3 regions of the Allobosea sp. FG18 genome follow, and region 2 is predicted to be linked to each of the others. Evidence: riboswitches for the same ligand, from Rfam matches in the RefSeq annotation. Region 2 holds a riboswitch; each other region holds the start of a gene.
The links. Region 2 has a riboswitch for cobalamin ahead of ACODTJ_RS14070 (ABC transporter substrate-binding protein). Riboswitches for the same ligand answer to the same signal wherever they lie in the genome.
Positions count from the first base shown of each region.

Region 1 (4,205 bases), on a different contig from region 2:
AGCCGGTCGAGGCGATCGCTCCACATCGAGGATGGCTTATCGCAACGGGAGGGGTGTTGGCCCGCGCCGGAGATACTTGGTCATCCCGGGCTTGACCCGGGATCCATGCCGGAACCTCTTTCGGGCAGGTTCCGGAATGGATCCCGGATCTCCGCTTCGCTGCGTCCGGGCTGACTCAATGCTGCCGAGGCACAGAGCGGGCTCTCAGAACTCGATGCCTTGCTGCGCCTTCACACCCGCAGCGAAATGATGCTTCACCAGCGTCATCTCAGTGACGAGATCGGCCGCCTCGATCAGCTCCGGCTTGGCGTTGCGGCCGGTGACGACGATGTGCAGGTCAGGCCTGCGGGCAGACAGCGTCGCGACAACCTCGGCGAGCGGCAGATAATCGTAGCGCAGGGCGATGTTGAGCTCGTCGAGCACCAGAAGCCTGATCTCCGGATCGGCCATCAATTCCCTGGCCTTTGCGAAGGCGCGTTCGGCCGCCGCGATGTCACGAGCCTTGTCCTGCGTCTCCCAGGTGAAGCCCTCGCCCATGCTGTGCCAGCTCACCTGATCGCCGAAGGCCTCCAACGCCCGACGCTCGCCGGTCGACCAGGCGCCCTTGATGAACTGCACCACGCCGATGCGCCAACCATGGCCGAGCGCGCGCAGGATCAGCCCGAAAGCTGCCGTCGACTTGCCCTTGCCGGGGCCGGTGTTGACGATCAGCAAGCCCTTCTCGAGCGTCTTGGAGGCAACTTCGGCGTCCTGCACCGCCTTGCGCTTCTCCATCTTGGCCTTGTGGCGGGCGGCGTCCTCGGTCTCCGTCATAGTTTAACCCGCATCATTTCACTCGCATCGGCAATCCGGCGACCATGAAGACCACGCTGGCCGCACGCGCCGCAAGCGCCTGATGGAGGCGTCCGGCTTCGTCGCGGAAGCGGCGGGCCAGCGCATTCTCCGGGACGATGCCGAGACCGACCTCGTTGCCGACCAGCACGAGCGGGGCGGAAACGCGTTCGCAGGCGGCGATCAGGGCCTCGCGTGCGGCGGCGGTGTCGCGCTCGGCGAGGATCAGGTTGGTCAGCCACAGCGTCAGGCAATCGACCAGGATCGGACGGCCCGTCGGCTGGGCGGCGATCGCGCCGGCCAGATCGAGCGGCGCATCGACCGTCTGCCATCCGTCGGGCCGGCGGGCGCGATGCTCGGCGATGCGCTCGCGCATCTCGTCGTCATAGGCCTGCGCGGTGGCGATATAGGTCCAGGGCGTCGGCAGCGCCTCGACCAGCGCCTCGGCATGGCGGCTCTTGCCGGAGCGGGCGCCGCCGAGGACGAGCGTGAGATGGGGGATCGGAAGAGACTGCATCGGCGGCTTGGTTTCGCTGGCCGTCATCCCGGGCGACCATAGGGAGACCCGGGATCCATGCCGGAACGCTTCCGGTAGAGGTTCAGGCATGGATCCCGGCTCTTCGCTGCGCTCCGGCCGGGATGACCGCATGTATGTGTCGGACCGTTCTTGCATTGCACAGCAACACGGCGATGGCTAATGATGATCCGTGACGGTGCCTCCGCGAGGAGGTGAAAAGGGAACGCGGTGCGAGACCGCGGCTGCCCCCGCAACTGTAAGCGGATGTCCTTCGCCATCGGCCACTGGAGCGCTCGCTCCGGGAAGGCGGCAAGGGGCGCGAAGTCCGCGAGCCAGGAGACCTGCCGTCAACCCGCAGAGATCCAACCGGCTGCCGGCGGGGCGGCCACGGAGAACGCTTATGAACACCGCTTCGGTTTCCACCCCTACACTCAGCGTTTCGGAACGCGTCAAGGCGGTTGCCGCCGCGCTCGTGATCGGCGTCGCGCTGATCTACACGACCGGCTTCGCGGCCTCGACCAATGTCCACAACGCCGCGCATGACAGCCGTCACGGCCTCGCCTTTCCCTGCCACTGAGGGAAAGCATCCATGGTCACGCGTGTTCTCACGGTCAGCATCCTGGCCGGGCTTCTGGCTGGCTTGATCGTCGCCGCCCTGCAGCATGTCACCACCACCCCGCTGATCCTCAAGGCCGAGACCTATGAGGCGGCACTCGCCCTGAAAGCGCCGACGCTGGCAACCTTCGACGGCGAGGCGAAGATCATCCACGCGCATGGACCGGCCGGCGACGCGCCCGGCCACGACCATGCCGAATGGAAGCCGCAGGACGGCTTCCAGCGCACGCTTTTCACCAGCGCCGTGACGATCGCGACCGCGATCGGCTTCGCGGGCTTGCTCCTCGCCGGCATGATCGCGGCCGGCGATACGATCGACCAGCGCAGCGCGCTCGTCTGGGGCGCCTGCGGCTTCCTCGCGCTCGGGCTCGCCCCGGCGATGGGGCTGGCTCCCGAGCTGCCGGGTGCAGCCTCGGCCGCGCTGGAGCAGCGCCAGGTCTGGTGGCTGTGGACCGCCATCGCCACCGCGGCCGGGCTCTTTGTGTTCCTGCGCTTCGAGCAGCCCTGGCTCAAGCTTGTGGCGATCGTCCTGATCCTGCTGCCGCATGTCGTCGGCGCCCCGCATCCGGCCGCGCCGGAGAGCAAGGTGCCGGCCGAGGTCGCCGCGCATTTCGCGTCGCTCTCGCTCGGCATCCAGGCCGCGCTCTGGCTCGCCACCGCCTTCATGGTCGGCGTGCTTTGGCCCCGGGCGAGCCGCCGGGCCGCGGAAGCCTGAGGACAAGCCATGTCCGAGGGTGACCTCACCATCCATGTCTGCACGGCCTGCCGCCGCGCCCGCGCCGATCTCCCGGAAGGTTACGACCAGCCGGGACTGGCGCTGGCCGAGCGGCTCACCGCACAGCTTAAAGCCAAGGGCAGCACGATCCCCGTGCTGCCCGTCGAATGCCTCGCCGTCTGCAAGCGGCCCTGCACCATCGCGCTCAGCGCCGACGGGAAATGGACCTATCTGATCGGCGATCTCGACACCGACACCCATCTCGACGAGATCGTCGGCGCCGCGGAGGCCTATGCCGCCAGCGCCAACGGCATCGTTCCCTGGAAAGAGCGGCCGCAGTCCTTCCGCAAGGGCGTGGTCGCGCGCGTGCCGCCTTTGCCGGCGCGCCAGCAAGGATGACATCATGAACGCTCCGCAGACCACCAACCTGGGCAAGACGTCACTCAGCAAGACCCCCTGCACGATCATCACCGGCTTCCTCGGCGCCGGGAAAACGACGCTGGTGCGCCATCTCCTCGAGAATGCGCAAGGCAAGAAGCTCGCAGTACTCGTCAACGAGTTCGGCGATCTCGGCTTCGACGGCGAATTCCTGAAGGGCTGCGGCATTGCCGGCTGCAGCGACGAGGACGTGGTCGAGCTGCCGAACGGCTGCATCTGCTGCACCGTCGCCGATGATTTCGTGCCCGCACTGGAAAAGCTTTTGAACCGGCCGAACCCGCCGGAGCACATCCTGATCGAGACCTCCGGCCTCGCTTTGCCGAAGCCGCTGGTGCAGGCGTTCAACTGGCCGGCGATCCGCTCGCGCGTGACCGTCGACGGCGTCATCGCCGTGGTCGACGGGCCGGCCGTGGCCGAGGGTCAGTTCGCCGATGATCCGGAGGCGCTCGCGGCGCAGACGGCAGCGGACGCCTCCGTCGATCACGACAACCCGCTGGAGGAGGTGTTCGAGGACCAGATCCTCTGCGCCGACCTGATCCTGCTCAACAAGAGCGACCTCGTCGACGAGGCCGGCCGCGCGCGGGTGAAAGCCGAGATCGCCGAGCATCTGCCGAAAGCGATCAAGATCGTCGAGACCGCCCATGGCAAGGTCGAGCCGGCGCTGATCGTCGGCCTCGGCGCTGCCGCCGAAAGCGACCTCGCCGCCCGCCCCTCGCATCATGGCGAAGGCGAGCACGATCACGACCATGACGATTTCGACTCGGTCGCCGTGCCGCTGCCGGCCGGCCTCTCGCCGGAGGAGCTCACGGCGCGCGTCGCCAAGGCGGCCGAGGCCGAGGGCGTGCTGCGCCTCAAGGGCTTCACCGCCGTTCCGGGCAAGCCGATGCGTCTGGTCGTACAGGGCGTCGGCCGGCGCCTCAGTCATCATTTCGACCGGGCCTGGAGCGCGAGCGAACCGCGCGACGGGCGCCTCACCGTGATCGGCCTCAAGGGCTTCGATCTCAAGGCCGTGGAAGCGGCTCTCGCGGGGGCGTAGCATCGACCGATGCATCTTCTCCCGACCAGCGAGATCAGGCTCGACGACGGCGA
Region 1 is NZ_JBMDKB010000008.1:133,223-137,427, forward strand. Features, by position in the region: gene cobO (cob(I)yrinic acid a,c-diamide adenosyltransferase) at 205-813, opposite strand; gene cobU (bifunctional adenosylcobinamide kinase/adenosylcobinamide-phosphate guanylyltransferase) at 827-1,375, opposite strand; cobalamin riboswitch at 1,526-1,711, shown strand; gene ACODTJ_RS11310 (CbtB domain-containing protein) at 1,749-1,925, shown strand; gene ACODTJ_RS11315 (CbtA family protein) at 1,938-2,678, shown strand; gene ACODTJ_RS11320 (DUF1636 family protein) at 2,688-3,077, shown strand; gene cobW (cobalamin biosynthesis protein CobW) at 3,082-4,152, shown strand; gene cobN (cobaltochelatase subunit CobN) at 4,162-4,205, shown strand, end outside.
Region 1: another riboswitch for cobalamin. It lies ahead of ACODTJ_RS11310 (CbtB domain-containing protein); the one in region 2 lies ahead of ACODTJ_RS14070 (ABC transporter substrate-binding protein).

Region 2 (4,205 bases):
GGTGCTGGATGTCGAGATGGTTGGTCGGCTCGTCCAGGATGAGCTCGCTCGGCTCCTGCGCGAGCGCGCGGGCGATATGGACGCGCTGGCGTTCCCCTCCCGAAAGCGTGTGCCAGAACTGATCGTGGCGCTCGGTGAGCCCGACCCGCGCCAGCGCTTCGTTCACGGCGCCCTCGTCGGCTTCGCTCCACGAGGCCAGCGCCGCACGATGCGGCGTGCGGCCGAGGCGGACGACATCGCAGACGGACAACTGGATCTCGGTGGTCGCCTGCTGCTCGACGAAGGCGAGGCGGCGGGCCAGCTCGCGGCGGGGCACGCTGGCGATGTCGTTTCCGTCGAGGGTGACGACGCCGCTCGCGACGTTGCGCAGGCGGCAGAGCAACCGGAGCAGGCTCGACTTGCCGGAGCCGTTCGGGCCGATCAGGCCGAGCACCCGGCCGGGCGCGGCTTCCAGCGTCACCCCGTCGACGATCATCCGGCCGCCGGCACCCCAGCGGGCCTCGCGGGTCGCGAGCGTCATGCCGGCCTCCGGGCGCGGTAGAGGATGAGCGCGAAGACGGGTGCGCCGAACAGCGCTGTCACCACGCCGATCGGCAGGATCTGCTGAGGTATCAGGATGCGGGAGAGGATGTCCGCGAGGATCATGAAGATCGCGCCGATGACGAGACAGGCTGGCAGCAAGCGGGCATGGCCGGAGCCGACGAGGAAGCGCGCGGCATGGGGAATGATCAGCCCGACGAAGCCGACCGTGCCGACGATCGAGACCATCACCGCCGTCATCACCGCCGTCGTGGCGAAGAGCACGACCTTCACCCGCGTGACGGCGACGCCCAGCGAAGCTGCGGCGTCGACGCCGAAGGCGAAGGCGTCGAGCGCCTTGGCGTGCAGCATGCAGATGCCGAAGCCGATGAAGGCGACCGGCGCCGCCATCCAGATGTCGGGCCAGCGCACGCCGCCGAAATTGCCGAGCAGCCAGAACATCACACCGCGCGCCTGCTCGGCGCTGGCGAGCGTCGTGACGATCGTGGCGGTCGCGGCATTGAAGAGTTGCGAGGTCGCGACACCGGCGAGGATGACGCGATCGCTCGCCCCGCCCGCCCCTGCCGCCAGCAGCGCCACGACGACGAGCGCAGCGCAGGAACCGATGAAGGCGCCGGCCGAAACGGAGAGCACCGCGCCGCCGATGCTGATGCCGAGGATCAGCACCGCGACGGCGCCGGTCGAGGCGCCGGCCGAGATGCCGAGGATATAGGGTTCTGCCAGCGGGTTGCGCAGCAGGGCCTGCAGGATCGCGCCCGAGAGGGCGAGCGCGCCGCCGCAGAGCCCCGCCATCAGCGCACGGCTGAGCCGATAATCAAAGATCACGCCCTGCTGGATCGCGCTGACCGGAAAGTCGAGGTCGAACAGCCCGTTGCCGAGCGCCTTCAGGGCGGTGTCCAGCGGGATGCGCATCTCGCCGATGGTCACGGCCAGCGCGACCGAGAGGATCAGCGCCAGCAGCGAGGCCAGCGCGATCGCGACACGCGCCGGCCAGTTCGGCCCATGGGCGGCGTGGCTCAACGCGAGAGCCCGAAGCCGGCGATCGCTTTGGCCAGTGTCTCGATACCGTCGACCGTGTCGAGCCCGGCGCGGGTCGCACCGACATCCATGATGACGACGCGGTTGTTCTTCACGGCGTCCAGCTTGCTGGCGACCGGATCGGTCTTCAGGAACTCCAGCTTCTTCTCGATATCGTCGGCCGGGAAGCGGCGGCGATCCATCTTCACGGTGACGATCACGGCGGGGTTGGCAGCGGCGATGCTCTCCCAGCCGACCAGCGGCCATTCCTCATTGGTCGTGATGACGTTGCGGGCGCCGAGCTTGGAGAGGATATAGGCGGGCACGCCGTTCTTGCCGGCCATGAAGCCGTCGCCCTTGATGTCCTTGCTGGAGAACCAGACGACGACCGGAACGTCCTGCGCCTTCAGCTTCGCGACCTGCTCGACCGCCTTGTCCTCGCGCGCCTTGAGCTCGGCGACGAGCGTCTCGGCCCGGTCGGCGACATCGAAGATCGCGCCGAACTCGCGGATGTTGCGATAGACCAGCTCCATCGTGAACATCTGGGTACGCACGCCGTCACCGGCGCCGGAATTGTCCTTGCCGACGCAATCGGTCGGCGAGACATAACTAGGCACCTTCACCTTGGCGAACTGGTCGCGCTTGCCGACGATGCCGTTCGGGCCGACATGCCATTCGAACATCGCGGTGACGAGATCGGGCTCCTGCGCCAGCACGGCCTCGAAGCTCGGATCATTGTCGGCGAGGCGCTTCACCTTGGCGTTGACCGCCTCATAGGGCTTGGCCACCGGCGAGAACCAGACCGCCGTGCCGACGACGCGGTCGCCAAGGCCGAGCGCATAGAGGATTTCCGTCTGCGTCTGGCCGATCGCGACGACGCGCTTGGGCGCGGCGTTGAAGGTGATCGTCTCGCGGCAATTCTCCAGCGTCAGCGGATATTTGGTCGGCGCCGCGATGGCCGTGCCAGTGGCGAGAGCGCCGAACAGGGCAGCGGCCGAGAGGCGGAGCAGAGAATTGAACGGGCGCGCTGCCGGCATCGAGGCCATCCGAAATGTAACAATGTTGCATTTCTGATAGAGTGCGCGGCAGGCAGCCGTCAAGCCACCTTGGGCGGCCTGTGCAGTGGTCTTCGTGAACATGGGTTTCATCGCTCCCCGAGATGACGGCCGGGGCAGCTTTGGGCATGTGGGGCGGGAGGCCGGCCGCGAGGGTCGCCATCGACACACAGGCTTCGGAACACCCCGTCCGAAAGACGTCTTCGACGACCGGGGCAGGTCTCCTGGCTCGCGGGTCGATGCCTGTTCCGCCCGGCCTTCCCGGCGCGTCAGGCGCCAGTGGACGATGGACGGAGAGCTCGCCGCTTACAGTTGCGGGGGCAGCCTCGGCTTTGGCACTGGAAGTGCCTCACCGAATTCCCTCTTAGCTCCGGGAGCAACCCGGAGAACCTCGATCGGCGCCCACCCTATAAGGGCGCGGCGCTGCGTCAAGCGGACATCGCGTCAGAGGCTCGGCGTGCTGTAGAGCCGCTTGCCGCCGACGGAGATCTCGACCTCCTGCAGATAGCTGCGCAGTGCCGTCGTCGCGACCTCGATGCCGAGACCCGGTGCATCGGGCGCGGAGACCTGCCCGTTCGCATCGCGCTCCACATGATTGGCAGAGATCGTGGTGGCGAGCGGCTTCGGCATGGCCGGGTATTCGCAAATCTCGTGCGCAGCGAGGCCGGCATAGGGCTGGAGCGAGGCCGAGAGAGCGAGATGCGAGGTGAAGGTGTGGTTGACGAAGGTCACGCCCTTGGCGACCGCATAATCCGCCACCGCCTTGGACGGACCGATGCCGCCGATCCGCCCGCAATCGATCTGTACATAGCCGATGCCGCCATAATCGATGAGCTGCCGGGCCATCGACTCGTTATGGGCGCCCTCCCCGCCGGCCAGCCGGACCTTGGGGCTGCGCTTGGCGAGCGCGCCATAGGCTTCGAGCGCGCTGGCGTGGAAGGGCTCCTCGAACCAGAGCACGTTCGCCTTCTCCATCGCGGGCAGACGGGCGGCGGCGCGCTCGACATCCTCGATGAAGATCTGGCCGGTATCGACGAGCAGGATGCCGTCCTGCCCCAAACCCTCGCGAGCGGCAACGAAATGCTCGGCATCGGCCTCGACGCTGCCGCGGCCGATCGGCCCCCAGCCGAACTTGGCGGCGCGGAAGCTGCGCTTGCGGGCATCGCGGGCGCGTTCGAGAGTCTCCTGCGCCGTGTCCCCGAAAAGGACCGAGGCATAGGGCGTCTTGGGGTGGCTCTTCGCGTAGCCAAGCAGGCGCCAGACCGGCTCGGAGCGCATCTTGCCGAGGATGTCCCATAAGGCCATCTCGACGCCGGAGAAGGTATGCGGCGCCTGCAGCAGGTCCATCGAGTTATAGGCGACGGCAGCAGCGATGCGGGCGATATCCTCCGGGCCTTCCAGCGTCTGGCCGAGCACGGAATCGGCGACCGGCCGGCAGACGCCATGCGACATCGGACAGATGAAGGCGGCGATGGAGGGCAGTGGCGCCGCCTCGCATTCGCCCCAGCCGACATGGCCGCCGGCGGCGACCCTGACCAGCAGCGCATCCTGGCTGCCGTCGGCTTCGTCGGTGACGACGGGCATGGCGAGATA
Region 2 is NZ_JBMDKB010000011.1:97,497-101,701, forward strand. Features, by position in the region: gene ACODTJ_RS14060 (ABC transporter ATP-binding protein) at 1-520, opposite strand, end outside; gene ACODTJ_RS14065 (FecCD family ABC transporter permease) at 517-1,560, opposite strand; gene ACODTJ_RS14070 (ABC transporter substrate-binding protein) at 1,557-2,594, opposite strand; cobalamin riboswitch at 2,810-3,021, opposite strand; gene ACODTJ_RS14075 (mandelate racemase/muconate lactonizing enzyme family protein) at 3,057-4,205, opposite strand, start outside.

Region 3 (4,205 bases), on a different contig from region 2:
CTTGCGACGGCTGCCGTCGGCTCCTTCGTTGCCGGCACCATCGGCACGCTGGCGTTGACCTTCCTCGCGCCCGCCATCGCCGAGCTCGCCTTCGTCTTCGGCCCGGAGGACTATTTCGCGCTGATGATGCTCTCCTTCACCGCGGTCGCCGTGGTGATGGGGCGCTCGATGGTGCGCGGCTTCGCCGCTCTGTTCTTCGGGCTGGCGCTCGGCACGATCGGCATCGATACCCAGACCGGCCAGACCCGCATGGTCTTCGGCACGCTCGAACTGCTCGACGGCATCTCGTTCACGGTCGTGCTGGTCTCGCTCTTCGCGATCGGCGAGACGCTCTATGTCGCAAGCCGGCACAGCGCGGCTCCGGCCGCCGTCAATCCGCTCTCCGGTGGAAGCTGGATGACGAAACAGGATTGGAAGCGCTCCTGGAAGCCCTGGCTGCGCGGCAGCGTCATCGGCTTCCCGATCGGGGCGCTGCCGGCCGGCGGAACGGAAATCCCGACCTTCCTCTCCTATGCGCTGGAGCGCCGCCTGACCAAGCATCCGGAGGAGTTCGGGCAGGGCGCGATCGAGGGCGTCGCCGGCCCCGAGGCGGCCAACAACGCGGCCGCCGCCGGCATCCTCGTGCCGTTGCTGACGCTCGGCCTGCCATCGACCGCGACGGCCGCCGTCCTGCTCGCCGCCTTCCAGAATTACGGGCTCCAGCCCGGCCCGCTGCTCTTCGCGACCAATCCCGATCTGCTCTGGGGCCTGATCGCCTCGCTCTATATCGGCAACGTCATCCTGCTGATCCTCAACCTGCCGCTGGTCGGCATCTGGGTCCGACTGCTGCTGATCCCGCGCCACTACATCTATGGCGGCATCGTCGTCTTCGCGATGGTCGGCGTCTGGGGGCTCTCGACCTCCTGGATGGACCTCGCCCTGATGTGCGGCCTCGGCCTCGTTGGCTATGTCGCGCGCGTCCATGATTTCCCGATCGCGCCGGCCCTGATCGGGCTGATCCTCGGCCCGCAAGCGGAAATCCAGCTCCGGCGCGCGCTCGCCGTCAGCCAGGGCGACTGGAGCGTGCTGGTCGGCACGCCGATCGCGGCGACGCTGCTCGGGATCGCGGCATTGGTCCTGATCGTACCGCCGCTGCTCGCCCATCGCCGCCGCCGCGCCGAGGCGGAAGGGCAGTCGGTCGCTGCTACCGGCTGAACCGGATCAGCGCTTCCCACCGTTCCGGCGCTTGCCCGGCTTGGCGCTTTCGCTCACGGCTAGCGCCGCCTGAAGCGCCATGCGGGCGGCGCGGATATGGCGGCGCATCAGGATCTCCGCGAGTTCTCCGTCGCGATGGCTGATCGCCTCGGTGATCCGCATATGCTCGCCCCAGGCCTCGCGGCCGCGCCCGGGAACGGTCGAATGCAGGCGCCGGCACAGGCGCAGGCGCGGGTAGAACTGCTCGCAGAGCAATTCGGCCAGAATCGGATTGCCGCTGCCCTTGGCGATCCGGCGGTGGAAATCGGCCTCGGGCTCGTCCTGGAGATAGGCGCCCATCGGGTTGCGCTCGATCTCGCCACGATGGCCCCGGACCAGTGCATCGAGCGCCGCGATCTCGGCCTCGCTCATGCTCTCGGCGGCGAGACGGGCAGCCATGCCCTCGGTCGCCTCGCGCACGTCGAGCAGGGCGAGGAACTCGGCCGCGCTCGGCTCGGCGACGCGCGCGCCCTGATTGGCGACATAGGTGACGAGCCCGCGCTCCTGCAGGCGCCGGATCGCCTCGCGAACCGGCGCGCGGCTGACGCCGAAGCGGCGCGCGATCGCCGGCTCGCTCAGCTTGGCGCCGGGCGCGATCTCCCCGGAGACGATGGCCGAGGAGAGGTCGTCGTAGAGTTTGACGGTAACGCCCACGCTCGCGGGGGGCAAAGTCTCGGCCAGCATCGAGCGGGTGCCTATCTGCTTCTGTTGCTGCGAGTATAGCGCAGTCGCCACGATTGCCGAGCCTGTTCATGGCTTCGATTTCGGTGCGGCAGCTGTTTGACGTCGCCACTTTTTCGCCCTACTCGTCGATCCGACGGTTCCCTCACGGGATCAAAAGGGAACGCGGTGCGGGTGGCCAACCACCCCATGCCGTGGCTGCCCCCGCAACTGTAAGCGGCGAGCCTTTCGCCATACGCCACTGGGGCCTCGGACCTGGGAAGGCGGTGAAGGGCAGCGACCCGCGAGCCAGGAGACCTGCCGTCAGCCGTGGTCACACGCGGACACGTTCGGCCGGGGTGCGCCGATCGCTGATTCGACCGTTCGCCGTCTTTCGTACGGCTGATGGGAGATCGCGTTCGCGGTGACGTGCCACTGACGTCAACGCCCGAGGTCTCCATCGTGAACGTCTTCCTCCCGGCCGCCGGACGCGGCCGCTTGCTGCTCTCCTCCTGCCTCGCGATCGCCGGCGCAACCGCTCCGGCCTTCGCCCAACCGGCTCCCGCGACGATCGCGCTCGACGAGATCGTCGTCAGCGCCACGGGAACGCCGACCCCCGCCCGCGAGATTGCGAGCTCGGTCACCGTCATCACCGCCCGGGATATCGAACAGCAGCAGCGCCGGACGTTGCCACAGGCGCTCGCCGCCGTGCCCGGCCTCAACATCGTGCAGACCGGCGGGCCGGGCGGCCTGACCTCGGTCTTCATGCGCGGCACCAATTCCAACCACGTCAAGGTGCTGATCGACGGCATCGAGGCCAACGATCCCTCGGCACCGAACCGCTCCTTCGATTTCGGCTCAATGCTGATCGAGGATATCGAGCGCATCGAGGTGCTGCGCGGCCCGCAGAGCGGCCTCTACGGCGCCAACGCGCTGGGCGGCGTCATTTCGGTGACCACGAAGCGCGGCGAGGGGCCGCCGAAGATGACCGCGCGCGTCGAAGGCGGATCGCACGGCACGTTCAACCAGTCCCTCGGCTTCAGCGGCGGCGACGATCGCTTCAACTACGCCTTCAACGCCGCGCATTTCCGCGCCGACGGGACCGAGGTGACGCCGCCGAACCTCGTGCCGCCCGGCCGCCGGATCAACCCGAACATCTTCGATAATTACAGCTATTCCGGCCGCCTCGGCTTCGCGCTCACCGACACGCTGACGCTGAACTGGGTCGGCCGCTACCAAGACGGCCAGCTGCGCAATACCGGCGACACCGGCTTCCCGAGCAAGCCCTCGCCCTATCGCTCCCAGCAGAACTATGCGCAGGCCTTCACCCGCGGCGAAGTGGTCTGGGACCCGCTCAGTGGGCGCTTCGTCAACACCTTCGGCGTCTCCTACTCGCGGCAGGACAGGGGAACGCGGACGGCTTCCGCGACGACCGGCCTGCTCGGCCTGCCCAATCAGAGCCTTGGCGAGCGCACCAAGCTCGACTGGCGCGGCAATCTCGAGATCACCAAGGGCCACAACCTGATCACGGGCCTGCAATATGAGCGCGAGCGGCTGGATACGGCGAGCCTGATCGCCTCGAACGGCAACAAGGCGGCCTATCTCGAATACCAGGGCAATATCGAGGATCGCTATTTCATGGCGGCCAACATCCGCCACGACCATGACGACAGCTATGGCGGGCACACGACCTACCGCATCACGCCGGCCGTCCTCATCCCAGGTACGGAGACCAAGCTGAAGGCGAGCTACGGCACCGGCTTCAAGGCGCCGACGCTAAGCGAGCTCTTCATCGACTATCGTCCCGGCTACAATTTCTTCGGCAACCCGAACCTGAAGCCGGAGGAAAGCCGAGGCTGGGATGTCGGCTTCGAGCAGCCGCTCTTCGACAAGCGCCTGCAACTCGGCGCGACCTGGTTCCAGAACGATATCGAGAACCTGATCGTCACCAACACCAGGCGCGATTCCTACGCCAATATCGGCAAGGCGAAGACGAAGGGCGTCGAGGCCTTCGCCACGCTGGAAATCTCGCCGCAGTTCCGCATCCGCGCCGACTACACCTTCACCCTCGCCAAGGACGAGATCGCGCGGCAGGAACTGCTGCGCCGGCCGCGCCACAAGGCGAGCGCGACCGCGACCTGGACGCCGACGAACAAGCTCAGCCTCTCGGCGACGCTGATCCATATCGGCTCCTGGGTCGACGGCAATCGCGACTTCTCGGTGCCCCGCATGCGGGCGAAGGGTGCGACGCTGGTCAACCTCGCCGCCGAGTACAATGCGACCGACAAGGTGACGGTGTTCGGGCGGGTCGA
Region 3 is NZ_JBMDKB010000031.1:29,138-33,342, forward strand. Features, by position in the region: gene ACODTJ_RS25815 (tripartite tricarboxylate transporter permease) at 1-1,194, shown strand, start outside; gene ACODTJ_RS25820 (GntR family transcriptional regulator) at 1,201-1,968, opposite strand; cobalamin riboswitch at 2,035-2,233, shown strand; gene ACODTJ_RS25825 (TonB-dependent receptor plug domain-containing protein) at 2,356-4,205, shown strand, end outside.
Region 3: another riboswitch for cobalamin. It lies ahead of ACODTJ_RS25825 (TonB-dependent receptor plug domain-containing protein); the one in region 2 lies ahead of ACODTJ_RS14070 (ABC transporter substrate-binding protein).